3 regions of the Marinilactibacillus sp. Marseille-P9653 genome follow, and region 3 is predicted to be linked to each of the others. Evidence: a T-box and tRNA genes for the amino acid it is inferred to sense, from the RefSeq annotation. Region 3 holds a T-box; the other regions hold tRNA genes.

Region 1 (4,972 bases), 1.9 Mb from region 3:
CTTAGCACTCATCGTTTACGGCGTGGACTACCAGGGTATCTAATCCTGTTCGCTCCCCACGCTTTCGAGCCTCAGCGTCAATTACAGACCAGAAAGTCGCCTTCGCCACTGGTGTTCCTCCATATATCTACGCATTTCACCGCTACACATGGAATTCCACTTTCCTCTTCTGCATTCAAGTCTTCCAGTTTCCAATGACATTCCACGGTTGAGCCGTGGGCTTTCACATCAGACTTAAAAGACCGCCTGCGCTCGCTTTACGCCCAATAAATCCGGACAACGCTTGTCACCTACGTATTACCGCGGCTGCTGGCACGTAGTTAGCCGTGACTTTCTGGTTAGATACCGTCAAGGTCGGGGCAGTTACTACCCGACTTATTCTTCTCTAACAACAGAGCTTTACGATCCGAAGACCTTCTTCACTCACGCGGTATTGCTCCATCAGGTTTTCACCCATTGTGGAAGATTCCCTACTGCTGCCTCCCGTAGGAGTCTGGGCCGTGTCTCAGTCCCAGTGTGGCCGATCACCCTCTCAGGTCGGCTACGTATCAAAGCCTTGGTAAGCCATTACCTTACCAACTAGCTAATACGCCGCGGGTCCATCCATAAGTGGCAGCCGAAGCCACCTTTCATCTAAGAGACAGGCGTCTCAAAGACCTATGCGGTATTAGCATCCGTTTCCGAATGTTATCCCCCTCTTATGGGCAGGTTACCCACGTGTTACTCACCCGTTCGCCACTAATCCATTCTCTGCAAGCAGAGAATTTCATCGTTCGACTTGCATGTATTAGGCATACCGCCAGCGTTCGTCCTGAGCCAGGATCAAACTCTCGTTTTAAGTGTTTGACTTGCTCATTGATTAAAAATTGTGAATGAACCTTGTTCATTCGTTTAGTTGTCTTGATTCATAAATGAATCGAAGACCCCTGCACATTTGGTTGTTTTTACTTTGTTCAGTTTTCAAAGATCTACTCTTTATTGTTTCGTGTTATGTCGTTGCCGCTTTAACAGCAACTCATATATCATACCATGTTGTTGTTTTGATGTCAACAACTTTTTTAAAAGTTGTTTTTGATCAAGTTACTCGATCAAGTTGATATCTTTAACAGCAACCTATATATCATATCACGCTGCTACATTAGTGTCAACAGCTTTTTGAAAAAGTATTTGCTTTTTCAATACCGGCGGCCGGAGTCGAACCGGCACGCCCTAACGGGCACTGGATTTTGAGTCCAGCGCGTCTACCAATTCCGCCACGCCGGCCTGTTAAGTCTATTTAACTGTCAGACAAGGCGGTAACCGGATTTGAACCGGTGATGAAGGTTTTGCAGACCTCTGCCTTACCACTTGGCTATACCGCCATACAATTTATTCATTTGGTATGAAACTGGGCTACCAGGATTCGAACCTGGGGAATGACGGGATCAAAACCCGCTGCCTTACCGCTTGGCTATAGCCCAAAAATCAAAGGGCGACTGATGGGGATCGAACCCACGAATGCCGAGACCACAACCCGGTGCGTTAACCACTTCGCCACAATCGCCATAATATTTAATTGAACCACAGGGGTAGTAGGAATCGAACCCACATTGATGGTTTTGGAGACCATAGTTCTACCGTTAAACTATACCCCTAAAAATGGAGGGAGTAGGATTCGAACCTACGAACCCGAAGGAGCGGATTTACAGTCCGCCGCGTTTAGCCACTTCGCTATCCCTCCAATGGCGCAGGACAGAGTCGAACTGCCGACACACGGAGCTTCAATCCGTTGCTCTACCAACTGAGCTACTGCGCCTTGGAAAATGTTACTACGGTCCCGACGGGATTCGAACCCGCGATCTCCTGCGTGACAGGCAGGCGTGATAACCGCTACACTACGGGACCATATAATTATTCAATTTTGAATTGCGGGGACAGGACTCGAACCTGCGACCTCCGGGTTATGAGCCCGACGAGCTGCCAACTGCTCTACCCCGCGATCATTTAAAAGGAGGATGTGGGATTCGAACCCACGCGCGTTTTTACACACCTGACGGTTTTCAAGACCGTTCCCTTAAGCCGGACTTGGGTAATCCTCCAGTAAATCTATAGTAGCAGTCTCCTGCTAATGACCCCTACGGGATTCGAACCCGTGTTACCGCCGTGAAAGGGCGGTGTCTTAACCGCTTGACCAAGGGGCCGGTTAAGTGACTTTATTAATATGAAACAATGGGCCTAAGTGGACTCGAACCACCGACCTCACGCTTATCAGGCGTGCGCTCTAACCAGCTGAGCTATAGGCCCCAAACAAAAAGCGGGTGACGAGAATCGAACTCGCGACGACAGCTTGGAAGGCTGTGGTTTTACCACTAAACTACACCCGCATAAAGTTGAACGGTCCCGACGGGATTCGAACCCGCGATCTCCTGCGTGACAGGCAGGCGTGATAACCGCTACACTACGGGACCAAGTTAATTTTGTTTGGATTGCGGGGACAGGACTCGAACCTGTGACCTCCGGGTTATGAGCCCGACGAGCTGCCAACTGCTCTACCCCGCGATAATATCGAACGATTGAAAATGGACCTTGCAGGATTCGAACCTGCGACCGGACGGTTATGAGCCGTCTGCTCTAACCAACTGAGCTAAAGGTCCAATTTTCTGAAAAACAATGATAGCGGCGGAGGGAGTCGAACCCACGACCTCACGGGTATGAACCGTACGCTCTAGCCAGCTGAGCTACACCGCCATTATAAAATGGCTCTTTTAGAAAAATCGGGAAGACAGGATTCGAACCTGCGACCCCTTGGTCCCAAACCAAGTGCTCTACCAAGCTGAGCTACTTCCCGTACTTTACTTTTTCCTTTCGGAAATGCACCCTAGAGGAGTCGAACCTCTAACCGCCTGATTCGTAGTCAGGTACTCTATCCAATTGAGCTAAGGGTGCGAGTATTTCAAATGCCGAGGGCCGGAATCGAACCGGCACGGTGAAAACTCACCGCAGGATTTTAAGTCCTGTGCGTCTACCAGTTCCGCCACCCCGGCAATTACTGTTAAGACTAAGTAAATATTCATTCGCTTTATCTATAACCAAGCGAAAGACGGGATTCGAACCCGCGACCCCCACCTTGGCAAGGTGATGTTCTACCACTGAACTACTTTCGCTGAAATGCCGGCTAAAGGATTTGAACCCTCGACCTACTGATTACAAATCAGTTGCTCTACCAACTGAGCTAAGCCGGCTTGAATCTTTTAAATGAACTATGCGGATGGAGGGACTTGAACCCCCACGCCGTGAAGCGCTAGATCCTAAATCTAGTGCGTCTGCCAATTCCGCCACATCCGCGCTGTTCTATTTAGCTTGCACATCACTATGCAATGAGCCGTGCAGGGTTCGAACCTGCGACCCTCTGATTAAAAGTCAGATGCTCTACCGACTGAGCTAACGGCTCCGAAAAAATTATGGAGGTTAACGGGCTCGAACCGCTGACCCTCTGCTTGTAAGGCAGATGCTCTCCCAACTGAGCTAAACCTCCAATAATACAATCAAACGATTGCTGCATAACGACGTCCTGCTTTCACAAGGAGAAACCCCTCACTATCCTCGGCGCTGAGAAGCTTAACTTCTGTGTTCGAAATGGAAACAGGTGGATCCTTCTCGCCATAACCGCTATACAGTTTTCGTGCTGGCGCTAAAAGAAATAATCAATTAGCAGCAACTCTTATATAATACAATGGGATTATATCTTTGTCAATCATTTTAATAAAAAAATAAAAGAAAAATGCCGGAACAAGCTTTCCGACATTTCCCTTTTATTGGAACAATACCTAGAAAAAGCTTATTTGTCCCAGTTTTGATCAATAAAATCGACTCTTCCTGAACCTTTACTATATCTCTTATAGTGCGCTGATTCTTTTTTGTAAAAGTCTTGATGATAGTCTTCCGCTTCATAAAACGGTTGAGCTGGTTCAATTGTCGTTACGATAGGACGATCGAAGCGACCACTTTCATTTAATGCTTTTTTTGAAGCCTCTGCCGTTTCTCTTTGTTCATCGTTGTTATAGAATATAACGGGTCTATAAGAATCTCCACGGTCAGCAAATTGTCCACCTGCATCTGTAGGGTCGGTTTGTTGCCAGTAAATTTCTACTAACTCTTCATATGAAATCTTTGAAGGATCATATTTGATTTCAACAGCTTCGGTATGACCTGTTGTTCCTGAAGTCACCTGTCTGTAAGTTGGATTTTCTACAGTGCCACCAGTATATCCTGAAGTTACTTTTTCTATTCCTGGCAAACTATCGAATGGTTTCACCATACACCAGAAACAACCTCCTGCAAATATCGCTGTTTCAAAATTTTTCTCAGACATAATTTCCCTCCTAATCGATTGGGTACAACTCATTATATCACCAATTCAATCCACCCTTTAATCGAAACAACTTATAAACTCTTTTACCTGATTTCTGTTATACCACCCATATAAGGAACAAGGACTTCCGGCACCTTAACTGAACCGTCTTCTTGCTGGTAATTTTCTAGAATAGCTGCAACGGTTCTTCCAATAGCTAGTCCTGAACCATTTAATGTATGAACATAATCTATTTTGCCGTCTTCTTCTTTTCTATAACGGATTTTTGCTCTTCTGGCCTGGAAAGCTTCCGTATTTGAACAAGAACTAATTTCTCTATAGGTGTCTTGTGCTGGAATCCATACTTCAAGGTCATATGTTTTAGCTGCAGCAAATCCTGTATCCCCAGTAGATAGAAGTACAACTCTATATGGAAGATTCAGTTTCTGAAGGATTGCTTCAGCATTTGCCGTCATTTTCTCTAATTCTTCATAAGAGTCTTCTGGTTTTGCAAATTTGATCATTTCAACTTTATTGAATTGGTGTAATCTGATTAGACCTCTAGTGTCTCTTCCGGCACTCCCTGCTTCAGAACGGAATGATGGAGATAAAGCAGTGAAGTACTTCGGTAGATCTGCCTCT
Region 2 (4,972 bases), 980 kb from region 3:
CCACTCTAACCCGCAACCGTAATCCGGTTGGGAGACAGTGTCAGATGGGCAGTTTGACTGGGGCGGTCGCCTCCTAAAGAGTAACGGAGGCGCCCAAAGGTTCCCTCAGAATGGTTGGAAATCATTCGCAGAGTGTAAAGGCAAAAGGGAGCTTGACTGCGAGACCTACAAGTCGAGCAGGGACGAAAGTCGGGCTTAGTGATCCGGTGGTTCCGTATGGAAGGGCCATCGCTCAACGGATAAAAGCTACCCTGGGGATAACAGGCTTATCTCCCCCAAGAGTTCACATCGACGGGGAGGTTTGGCACCTCGATGTCGGCTCGTCGCATCCTGGGGCTGTAGTCGGTCCCAAGGGTTGGGCTGTTCGCCCATTAAAGCGGCACGCGAGCTGGGTTCAGAACGTCGTGAGACAGTTCGGTCCCTATCCGTCGCGGGCGTTGGAAATTTGAGAAGAGCTATCCTTAGTACGAGAGGACCGGGATGGACACACCGCTGGTGTACCAGTTGTCTTGCCAAAGGCATCGCTGGGTAGCTATGTGTGGACGGGATAAACGCTGAAAGCATCTAAGCGTGAAGCCCCCTTCAAGATGAGATTTCCCATTCCTTTAAGGAAGTAAGATCCCTGAAAGATGATCAGGTAGATAGGCTGGAAGTGGAAGTACAGTGATGTATGGAGCGGACCAGTACTAATCGATCGAGGACTTAACCACAAAACGGGGTTAAGAGTATGAGGGTGTTGCGTCAAAACATGTTTGCAAGAATTCAACTATCTAGTTTTCAGAGAACAACGTTCTCTTATAAAAAGAAAAGAGTCATTGTGCGGTAATGATGGCGGGAAGGATCCACCTGTTCCCATTCCGAACACAGCCGTTAAGCTTCCCAGCGCCGAGGATAGTGAGGGGTTTCCCCTTGTGAAAGCAGGACGTTGCCGTGCAAGCTCTTGATTTTTTATTTTTGGAGGTTTAGCTCAGTTGGGAGAGCATCTGCCTTACAAGCAGAGGGTCAGCGGTTCGAGCCCGTTAACCTCCATTTTTTTGAGCCGTTAGCTCAGTCGGTAGAGCATCTGACTTTTAATCAGAGGGTCGCAGGTTCGAACCCTGCACGGCTCATTACACAGTAATGTGTAATGATAAATATCTTAAACGCGGATGTGGCGGAATTGGCAGACGCACTAGATTTAGGATCTAGCGCTTCACGGCGTGGGGGTTCAAGTCCCTCCATCCGCATGTTTATATTTATATTATTGTGCCGGCTTAGCTCAGTTGGTAGAGCAACTGATTTGTAATCAGTAGGTCGAGGGTTCAAATCCTTTAGCCGGCATTTCAGCGAAAGTAGTTCAGTGGTAGAACATCACCTTGCCAAGGTGGGGGTCGCGGGTTCGAATCCCGTCTTTCGCTTGATCGACTTTCAATCAGAAGTTGATAATTTAATAGACAAATTTGTCTTCTACAAAGCTTATTATGCCCTATCATTAGCCGGGGTGGCGGAATTGGTAGACGCACAGGACTTAAAATCCTGCGGTGAGTATTCACCGTGCCGGTTCGACTCCGGCCCTCGGCACTTAACTTAATAGCACCCTTAGCTCAATTGGATAGAGTACCTGACTACGAATCAGGCGGTTAGAGGTTCGACTCCTCTAGGGTGCATTTTTAAAGCATACGGGAAGTAGCTCAGCTTGGTAGAGCACTTGGTTTGGGACCAAGGGGTCGCAGGTTCGAATCCTGTCTTCCCGATTTCTTATGAAGAAAACGCCGTATTGCTTTCTTACATAGGACGATGGCGGTGTAGCTCAGCTGGCTAGAGCGTACGGTTCATACCCGTGAGGTCGTGGGTTCGACTCCCTCCGCCGCTATATCTAATTATAGTAAGCGGACCTTTAGCTCAGTTGGTTAGAGCAGACGGCTCATAACCGTCCGGTCGCAGGTTCGAGTCCTGCAAGGTCCATTAATACATTTTTTATTATCGCGGGGTAGAGCAGTTGGCAGCTCGTCGGGCTCATAACCCGGAGGTCACAGGTTCGAGTCCTGTCCCCGCAATTGAAACAAAGAGCATGGTCCCGTAGTGTAGCGGTTATCACGCCTGCCTGTCACGCAGGAGATCGCGGGTTCGAATCCCGTCGGGACCGTTCAACATTATGCGGGTGTAGTTTAGTGGTAAAACCACAGCCTTCCAAGCTGTCGTCGCGAGTTCGATTCTCGTCACCCGCTTTTTGTTTGGGGCCTATAGCTCAGCTGGTTAGAGCGCACGCCTGATAAGCGTGAGGTCGGTGGTTCGAGTCCACTTAGGCCCATTCGTATCATTTATTGATATGGGGAAGTACTCAAGTGGCTGAAGAGGCGCCCCTGCTAAGGGTGTAGGTCGTTTACGCGGCGCGAGGGTTCAAATCCCTCCTTCTCCGTTTTTATTTTTTTATTGCAAGGCCCCTTGGTCAAGCGGTTAAGACACCGCCCTTTCACGGCGGTAACACGGGTTCGAATCCCGTAGGGGTCATTAGCAGGAAACTGCTACTATAGATTTACTGGAGGATTACCCAAGTCCGGCTTAAGGGAACGGTCTTGAAAACCGTCAGGTGTGTAAAAACGCGCGTGGGTTCGAATCCCACATCCTCCTTACCAAATTAAGAACGATCTGGTCCCGTAGTGTAGCGGTTATCACGCCTGCCTGTCACGCAGGAGATCGCGGGTTCGAATCCCGTCGGGACCGTTTGTTGTTTTGGCGCAGTAGCTCAGTTGGTAGAGCAACGGATTGAAGCTCCGTGTGTCGGCAGTTCGACTCTGTCCTGCGCCATTTTTTTTGCGTTGCGGGTGTAGTTTAGTGGTAAAACCACAGCCTTCCAAGCTGTCGTCGCGAGTTCGATTCTCGTCACCCGCTTCATATAAAAAGCGATTCATCTTAAATGATGAATCGCTTTTTTTGTACTCAATGATTTACTACTCGAATGATATATTCTAGTGGAAGCTATTAAAGGTTCTACGTCAAATGACGTTGGTGAAGAATTTAGATAATCAAGAATGATCTCAGGAAGAGATTGCACGGCTAGCTTACGCTACTGTGCAGTCTCTTCCTTTTTCTATTATTCGATGTTTAAATCTAATTGGTTTTAAATTGAAATGTAGGATAATACGATTTTTATAGTGAATAAAGTTCTTGTAGCCATAGGCTACCCGGTTTAATACTTTGATCTTGTTATTGATTCCCTCTATCTTTCCGTTGTTATAAGGGTAAATAAAGGTGTTTTGGATATGAGTGAAATGAGTTCTTAGCGTCTTTAAACTAGTTTTCATGTATCCAGATAGTTCAGGAGAAGCAGGTTGATCTAAAATAGCTCTTAACTGCTTTGAGTCATTCTCTTCAACGGACTTGAGAACAGCTTGGTAGACCCTATACGTTTCTTTCAGTTCTGGATCATAAGCCAACATCTCTGAAACAATTGCGGCTTCCAAACGTTGCCCAAACAGCGGAAACTATTGATAAACGGTATAAGATAATTCAGACTCTTTCTTCAGAAGTTTTTTCCAGAATCGTTTTAATCGTCTGTATTTCTTTTGATCTTCTCCATTAGAGGTTCGAAGTCGATTCATGACTTTTACGCGTGTCTTGTTCATGGATCGATTCACGAGCTGAACGATATGAAATCGATCGATAATGATATCAGCGTTCGGAAACAGTTCAGGTAAGAAGCTGACGTAACTGGCATTCATATCTGTCGTAATAGTTTTAACCTGATTTCTTTGCTTTTGACTATATCGAGAATAGAAGTGATCTTTGTTTGTTCGTGTATCTCTACTTGGTAGAATATCTAATATCGTACCTGTCACAACATCGATATACTCAAAAGCCATTTGGCCTTCACCATACTTGAATTCATCCACTGACAAGTTCTCAGGCAATGAATGATAGTAAGGTCGATAATACTTCACTTGTTCATTGATGATTCTTTGAATGGTTGTGGCAGAGACAGTCGTCTCTTCAGACAAGCTCTTGATTGAACGTGCGTCAGCTGACTTCGTCAGTATTTCTGCTTTGATGAAGTTAGAAATAAAGCACTGCTCTTTTACAATGGGTGTTTCGGCAGTAAACGTTGATCCACAAGATTTACATTTGAACCGCTGCTTTTTCACTCTGAGATAGGTCGGATAAATACCAGACATCGGAAAAGTGATTCTAGAGGTCTGAGTCCCATTTTTATAGATAGAGAAGTTTTTGTTTGGCACCTGACATTTTTTACATTCCGTAGGAGTATAAGTCAGTGTACAGTCTATAAATTTGCATTTCTTTTGTTTATGTAGGCCATAAGAAACGCAGTTATTTTTAAAGACTATATTTTTGTCTTGAATATCTAGTACTTTTTGCATATCATTTGAAGTAGGCAAGTGAGTTCCCCCTATAGATGTTTGGTTTTAGGCGACTATCATTCTACAGGAGAACTCACTTGTTTTCTATTTTTTTAGAAAAAAATGACGCTAGTGATTTCTCACCAACGTCATATATTATAGAACCCTATTAAACTACTTTGTTAAAGGCTTTACGTAACAGATAATTCTAGCGGATTCTTTGAATCCTGAATTCGTGTGAAAAAAATGCTCTCAGTGTTCTTGAAGGAACAATCACTTGCAAATTCAGTGCATCCTTGTTGAAAGGCTCACTGTTCACAGTGTTCTAGTAATACTTGAGCTATCTTATGTCTTCTGTAATACGGTTCTACATAAATACCTTCTAAATATCCTACTGGAGATGTGTTTGTGCCTTCCACGTAAGTCATGTCTTAAAGAAGTCTGCGCATAACCGATAGCTTTATCATCCATATAGTAAAGGTAAGCAGTGGATAGGTTACACTCAGTTGGACAGAAAAGATAAGGTGTGTATACTAAACACAACATACACAGGAGGAATCTATCATGTCTACTCGTCGTCCACGTCGAACTTATACAGAAGAATTTAAGAAACAAATTGTTGATTTACACAAAGCAGG
Region 3 (4,972 bases):
AATTCTTCTTTGATTTGATCTGGTCTTACAAATACGTGAGCATCATTCAAAGTCATTTCACGAACGCGCTGTAGTCCTGATAAAGCGCCACTTTTCTCATAACGGTGCATTTGACCTAATTCCGCGATACGGATTGGTAAATCTCGGTAACTTCTTACGTCATTTTTGAATACCATCATGTGATGCGGGCAGTTCATCGGACGCAATACAAGCATTTCTCCATCACCCATGTCCATTGGTGGAAACATATCTTCATGATAGTGATCCCAGTGTCCAGATGTTTTGTAGAAATCGACATTCGCCATAATCGGAGTATATACGTGCTGGTAACCCATGCTGATTTCTTTGTCTGTGATGTATCTTTCAATCACTCGACGGATCGTAGCTCCCTTAGGTAGCCAAAAAGGAAGGCCTGATCCAACTTCTGGTGACAGCATAAAGATATCCAGTTCTTTACCTAACTTACGGTGATCGCGTTGTTTAGCTTCTTCACGCATCTTGATAAACTCTTTCAAGGCTTTTTTATCGAAGAAAGCCGTACCGTAAACACGTTGCATCATTTTATTATCTGAATTCCCTCTCCAGTAAGCTCCTGCTAGAGAAAGTAATTTAAATACTTGAATACGACCAGTCGAAGGCACGTGTACGCCTCTACATAGATCGACAAATTCACCTTGTTCATAAACAGATATTGTTTCATCTTCTGATAAATTTGTAATAAGTTCTACTTTATAAGGATCTGCTGCAAACAATTCAAGCGCTGCTTCTCTAGAAATTTCTTTTCGTACAAATGGCAGGTTTTCTTTAACAATTGCCATCATTTCTTTTTCAATAGATTCTAAATCTTCTTCTGTGATAGGTGTTTCTGAATCTGTGTCATAGTAAAAGCCTGTTTCAATCGCTGGTCCTACTCCGAATTTAACATCTGGGAATAATCTCTTGATTGCTTGAGCCATTAAGTGGGCAGTAGAATGACGAAGGATTCCTAAAGCATCTTCGTGATCTGGTGTAATGATTTCAAGTTCTCCGTCTTCATAAAGGGGTTGATCAAAATCAACATGCTGGCCATTCCACTTACCGGCTAGGCCTTTTTTCTCCAATGATTTAGCAATACTGCCTGCAATCATTTTTGGTGATGATCCTGATTCCACATTTTTCACGGAACCATCTGGTAATTTAACTGCGATTTCTGACATATAAATTCCTCCTGCTTTTTATTCTCTTTACTTATCGTACAAAAAACGTCCCAATGAATGAGATTGATCTCATTCATTGGGACGTAATGGATTACGTGGTTCCACCCAGTTTTACAGAAAGCTGACTTTCTGTCTTCATTAGCTCTTTAACGCAGAGACGCGTCTGCTCTTACTCAGTTCAAAGCAGCACTCGAAAGGGGTAGATGATAAATTGTTTTAGAAGACTTTCAGCTAGTGTCTTCCTCTCTTTAAAACAAGTTCTTATCAAATTTATCTTTCTCTAAGTTTTATTATTAGAATAATAGTAGAATACCACGCTTGACTTTAGCTTTCAACAGTTTTCTTGTTAAGCATGTCTCCTGTTATCGCCTGTCATTTCTACTTCTTTGGAAAGAAACTTTACTCGTTCCATAATCCGTTTAGCTTTTAACGGCTCATTTTCGCCTCTTTGTGTCACTCTAAGATGCTCTTGTTCCAAGTGGGCCATATCAAAATTAGAAGAGAAGAACGTTGGAAGTTGTTCCTGCATTCTATGCTGCAAAACGACTCCCAGGATATCATCTCTAATCCAGCTCGACATAGAATCTGCCCCAATATCATCAATCATTAATATTTTCGCATTTTTCAAGGCAGAAAGCTTTTCTTCAGTTGTATTTTGACCAATCGAATTCTTCATTTCGACAGCAAATGTTGGGAAATGAACGAGTGTTGATGGATGACCTTGTTTCGATAACTCGTGAGCAATCGCTCCAAGAAGAAACGTTTTCCCGACTCCGAATTTTCCATGAAGGTATAGCCCTTGCTGGAAGGTATCAGGATTCTCAAGAAACTGATCAATAAAATCATAGGCTTCCTCTACCGCTTTATTTCTTCCTGGTGTACTATCAAACTGATCAATATTGAAATGCTTAATGTCTTTTGACATATACATTGAATGGATCCGTTTATTGATAGCTTCTTGTTTCTGACGATTAATCAAATCAGAAGATGGCTCGTAGGTTACATCTACTCTTTTATTGTTGATCGAAAGGCTTGGTTTATACCCCGGCATAAGCTGTCCACTCTGAGCGGCGGCTTTCTTCTTTTCGACAACAAATTCATACAACTTAGACGCACTTTTTTCAATTGCTTCGTTATCGAGTACCGTCCTGTTTTCAGCAATAAACCGTCGAACATCGGGATCTTTAAACACTTCATTTTTCATGATTTCTCTAAATTTCTCGTTCATTTTAGTTGAATTCATCATATTTTCCAACTGGTTACGAATGCTTTCCATTAACTGTCACCACCTTTACTTCTATTTCTGATCCGCTCAAGTCTTTGTCTGAATTCTTCTTGCTTTTTAGCATCGATTTCTTCTCCAACGTTCTCTTCTGTTGCCCAATCTGGTAAAGTTTCTTTCCTAACATACTTTTGAGAATTTGAACGATTTGAACCGGATCTTTGTTTGCTTTGTCTATCGCTTTTTGACTCAGCATATAGTTGTTTTACTTTCTGTAGAGCATCTTCTGGTGAGTTTATATCGTTTTGCGCCCAGTCATTTGCGACTTTCAGTGCAAGACTTTTTTCCAGCACGGGTGCGTTTTTCCCGATCAATACATAATTGATTAGTATATTGATCACACTTGTCGAAAGAGAAGATTGTTCTACAAGTTCTTTAATAACCCATGTTTCATTGCTGGAAACAAATCCACCCTTTTGATTCTTAATAGATTTCAAGTATTCAATTGGTTTTACTTCCTGAGCATGCAGGATGATTTCGATTTCCTGATTGTTAAATCCTTTTTGTTTCAATTGTGTTTTTCGCCCACTTTTAACAGATTGTTCTTCTTGGATTGAGCCTGTTACTTTATCTTGTATCTGAACTTGTCTAGCTTGTTTTTTATGGAAATCTCTTTGAACAATTTGTGGTAGTTTTTCCTGGTCGATATTTGAAGTCTCTATATCTGTAGACTCAAGAACATATTTTTGCATATCCAGTTCGTTGACGCCATAAATTTCATAGATAGAGATAATTAATTCTCTGATTTCTTTTGTAAGTGATTTTTTATTGATAAAATGATGATTTAATCCTTCTACAAAGAACGTCCAATCGAAGTCACTTTGTTCACTCATCATTTGAACCGGTGAATGCATCGAAGATGAAAACTCATTGTCATCAAATTCGACTACTGACAATTGATTATGTTTTTGAATGTCAAAATAGTAGACATCTAAGAAAGACTTTGTAATTTCCTCGTAATCTTCTGCTTTAGGCTTTTCACTAAAAAACTGCTGTCTAATTTCGTTGAACATTCTTTCTCCAATTTTTTCAAACAAGATCAGACTCATCAGATGATCATTAAAAAACCGTTCGGCAGAAAGTGGCGGTTTAATTTCAAAAAGAAACTGATCTGAGTCTTTTTTACTTTTATAAACGCTCAACAACCCCAAACCTTCAAGTCGAATGCGTGCCTGATATAATTCTGGTATTCCAATATCAAGAAGCGTCATCAGCTCAGATAAAGGTTTAGCCTCTGTCCAACCACTGCCGCTTCTGATTGATTCTTTTAAATTCATATACAATGTGAATGCCGCATTTCCAATAAGGGGTTGGTAGATTGTTGTCAAAATACGTACATCTTGATCAGAGAGAGGTACAACTTGACGTAATGTGAAAAAATCTTTTGGGTTGACTTGTTGCCAGGGATAATTCATTGTGCACTCTCTCCTTTCATTTTATCTATCTTGAACATTATTTGTCATTCTTTCTTTTCTTCGCTAGTTCTTGCATTTCTTTCATAAATACCTCTATGTCTTTGAATTGTCTGTATACACTCGCAAACCGTATATAAGCTACATCATCTACTTCAGCAAGTTCTTGCATAATGTACTCACCGATCTTAGTAGATTCAATTTCGCTATCTCCACGGTCTCTGATCTTATACTCTACTCGAGTGACAATTTTTTCTTGTTCTTCAGCTGTAACGGGTCTTTTTTCAAACGCTCGTCTCAGACCTCTTAAAAGTTTTTCTCGACTGAATTCTTCACGAGTTTTATCTTTTTTCACAACGAGTATTGGTGATTGCTCTAATCGCTCAAAGGTTGTAAATCTGAATCCACAACTTTCGCATTCTCTTCGTCTACGAGTGGCTTTATTTTCATCAGCTGGTCTACTATCGACTACTCTACTTCCATTATGCTGACAGCGAGGACATTGCATAGGAATCAGTCCTTTTCTTATAATCTAACGGTACCTTCAGTTATATTCAGTATACCATAGCTTTAAGTACTGTAATACCCTTTACTTATAAGCCATTCTTCGACTTGATTCACTGTATTTTCTAGTGTTCCATTGTTATAGATAACATAATCTGCTTGGGCTACTTTTTCTAATAAATCCATCTGAGACTCCATTCTTTGAATCGCCTCTGCTTGACTAAGTTCGTTTCGCTTCATCAAACGTGCCAGTTGCGTCTCTTTATCTACTGCAACAACCATAATCTCATCAACATCTTTTTTGTAACCTGATTCAAATAATAATGGAATATCTAGTACAATCAGATCATGTCCAGAAGTAATTAATCGATCTTTCTCTGAAAGAATCCATTCTCTAATATAATAAGACAGACAGTCATTTAACTGTTTTCTCTTTAAAGGGTCACTAAAAATGAGTTCTCCTAGTTTTTTCCGATTCAATTCTCCATTTTCCAGTAGAATTTCTTCACCAAATAGGTTCTGTACTTTTTTTAAAGCTTCAGTTCCTGGTTCAATAATAATTCTAGCCCCGACGTCTG

What was found. A T-box is a leader RNA that pairs with one kind of tRNA and senses whether it is charged. The one in region 3 lies ahead of thrS (threonine--tRNA ligase), so its partner is inferred to be a tRNA-Thr.
Region 1: it encodes a tRNA-Thr, which carries the amino acid that the T-box ahead of thrS (threonine--tRNA ligase) is inferred to sense. The anticodon was not compared.
Region 2: it encodes a tRNA-Thr, which carries the amino acid that the T-box ahead of thrS (threonine--tRNA ligase) is inferred to sense. The anticodon was not compared.

The regions. Positions count from the first base shown of each region.
Region 1 is NZ_CAKAKH010000001.1:6,478-11,449, forward strand. Features, by position in the region: rRNA gene LG377_RS00025 (16S ribosomal RNA) at 1-838, opposite strand, end outside; tRNA gene LG377_RS00030 (tRNA-Leu) at 1,180-1,263, opposite strand; tRNA gene LG377_RS00035 (tRNA-Cys) at 1,291-1,361, opposite strand; tRNA gene LG377_RS00040 (tRNA-Gln) at 1,388-1,460, opposite strand; tRNA gene LG377_RS00045 (tRNA-His) at 1,471-1,543, opposite strand; tRNA gene LG377_RS00050 (tRNA-Trp) at 1,564-1,634, opposite strand; tRNA gene LG377_RS00055 (tRNA-Tyr) at 1,640-1,720, opposite strand; tRNA gene LG377_RS00060 (tRNA-Phe) at 1,723-1,795, opposite strand; tRNA gene LG377_RS00065 (tRNA-Asp) at 1,812-1,884, opposite strand; tRNA gene LG377_RS00070 (tRNA-Met) at 1,906-1,978, opposite strand; tRNA gene LG377_RS00075 (tRNA-Ser) at 1,989-2,078, opposite strand; tRNA gene LG377_RS00080 (tRNA-Glu) at 2,109-2,180, opposite strand; tRNA gene LG377_RS00085 (tRNA-Ile) at 2,210-2,283, opposite strand; tRNA gene LG377_RS00090 (tRNA-Gly) at 2,293-2,363, opposite strand; tRNA gene LG377_RS00095 (tRNA-Asp) at 2,375-2,447, opposite strand; tRNA gene LG377_RS00100 (tRNA-Met) at 2,466-2,538, opposite strand; tRNA gene LG377_RS00105 (tRNA-Ile) at 2,560-2,633, opposite strand; tRNA gene LG377_RS00110 (tRNA-Met) at 2,654-2,727, opposite strand; tRNA gene LG377_RS00115 (tRNA-Pro) at 2,754-2,827, opposite strand; tRNA gene LG377_RS00120 (tRNA-Arg) at 2,852-2,925, opposite strand; tRNA gene LG377_RS00125 (tRNA-Leu) at 2,938-3,023, opposite strand; tRNA gene LG377_RS00130 (tRNA-Gly) at 3,072-3,143, opposite strand; tRNA gene LG377_RS00135 (tRNA-Thr) at 3,149-3,221, opposite strand; tRNA gene LG377_RS00140 (tRNA-Leu) at 3,243-3,324, opposite strand; tRNA gene LG377_RS00145 (tRNA-Lys) at 3,358-3,430, opposite strand; tRNA gene LG377_RS00150 (tRNA-Val) at 3,442-3,514, opposite strand; rRNA gene rrf (5S ribosomal RNA) at 3,538-3,653, opposite strand; gene msrA (peptide-methionine (S)-S-oxide reductase MsrA) at 3,818-4,351, opposite strand; gene serS (serine--tRNA ligase) at 4,435-4,972, opposite strand, start outside.
Region 2 is NZ_CAKAKH010000001.1:916,680-921,651, forward strand. Features, by position in the region: rRNA gene LG377_RS04570 (23S ribosomal RNA) at 1-710, shown strand, start outside; rRNA gene rrf (5S ribosomal RNA) at 819-934, shown strand; tRNA gene LG377_RS04580 (tRNA-Val) at 957-1,029, shown strand; tRNA gene LG377_RS04585 (tRNA-Lys) at 1,037-1,109, shown strand; tRNA gene LG377_RS04590 (tRNA-Leu) at 1,145-1,226, shown strand; tRNA gene LG377_RS04595 (tRNA-Thr) at 1,248-1,320, shown strand; tRNA gene LG377_RS04600 (tRNA-Gly) at 1,326-1,397, shown strand; tRNA gene LG377_RS04605 (tRNA-Leu) at 1,475-1,560, shown strand; tRNA gene LG377_RS04610 (tRNA-Arg) at 1,573-1,646, shown strand; tRNA gene LG377_RS04615 (tRNA-Pro) at 1,660-1,733, shown strand; tRNA gene LG377_RS04620 (tRNA-Met) at 1,779-1,852, shown strand; tRNA gene LG377_RS04625 (tRNA-Ile) at 1,871-1,944, shown strand; tRNA gene LG377_RS04630 (tRNA-Met) at 1,964-2,036, shown strand; tRNA gene LG377_RS04635 (tRNA-Asp) at 2,053-2,125, shown strand; tRNA gene LG377_RS04640 (tRNA-Gly) at 2,137-2,207, shown strand; tRNA gene LG377_RS04645 (tRNA-Ile) at 2,217-2,290, shown strand; tRNA gene LG377_RS04650 (tRNA-Ser) at 2,311-2,398, shown strand; tRNA gene LG377_RS04655 (tRNA-Glu) at 2,419-2,490, shown strand; tRNA gene LG377_RS04660 (tRNA-Ser) at 2,521-2,610, shown strand; tRNA gene LG377_RS04665 (tRNA-Asp) at 2,631-2,703, shown strand; tRNA gene LG377_RS04670 (tRNA-Phe) at 2,715-2,787, shown strand; tRNA gene LG377_RS04675 (tRNA-Gly) at 2,801-2,871, shown strand; partial or broken gene LG377_RS04680 (ISL3 family transposase) at 3,042-4,355, opposite strand; gene LG377_RS12515 (GNAT family N-acetyltransferase) at 4,643-4,762, opposite strand; one part of gene LG377_RS04690 (IS3 family transposase) at 4,899-4,972, shown strand, end outside.
Region 3 is NZ_CAKAKH010000001.1:1,893,777-1,898,748, forward strand. Features, by position in the region: gene thrS (threonine--tRNA ligase) at 1-1,196, opposite strand, end outside; T-box leader at 1,271-1,488, opposite strand; gene dnaI (primosomal protein DnaI) at 1,543-2,472, opposite strand; gene LG377_RS09270 (replication initiation and membrane attachment family protein) at 2,472-3,893, opposite strand; gene nrdR (transcriptional regulator NrdR) at 3,931-4,398, opposite strand; gene coaE (dephospho-CoA kinase) at 4,461-4,972, opposite strand, start outside.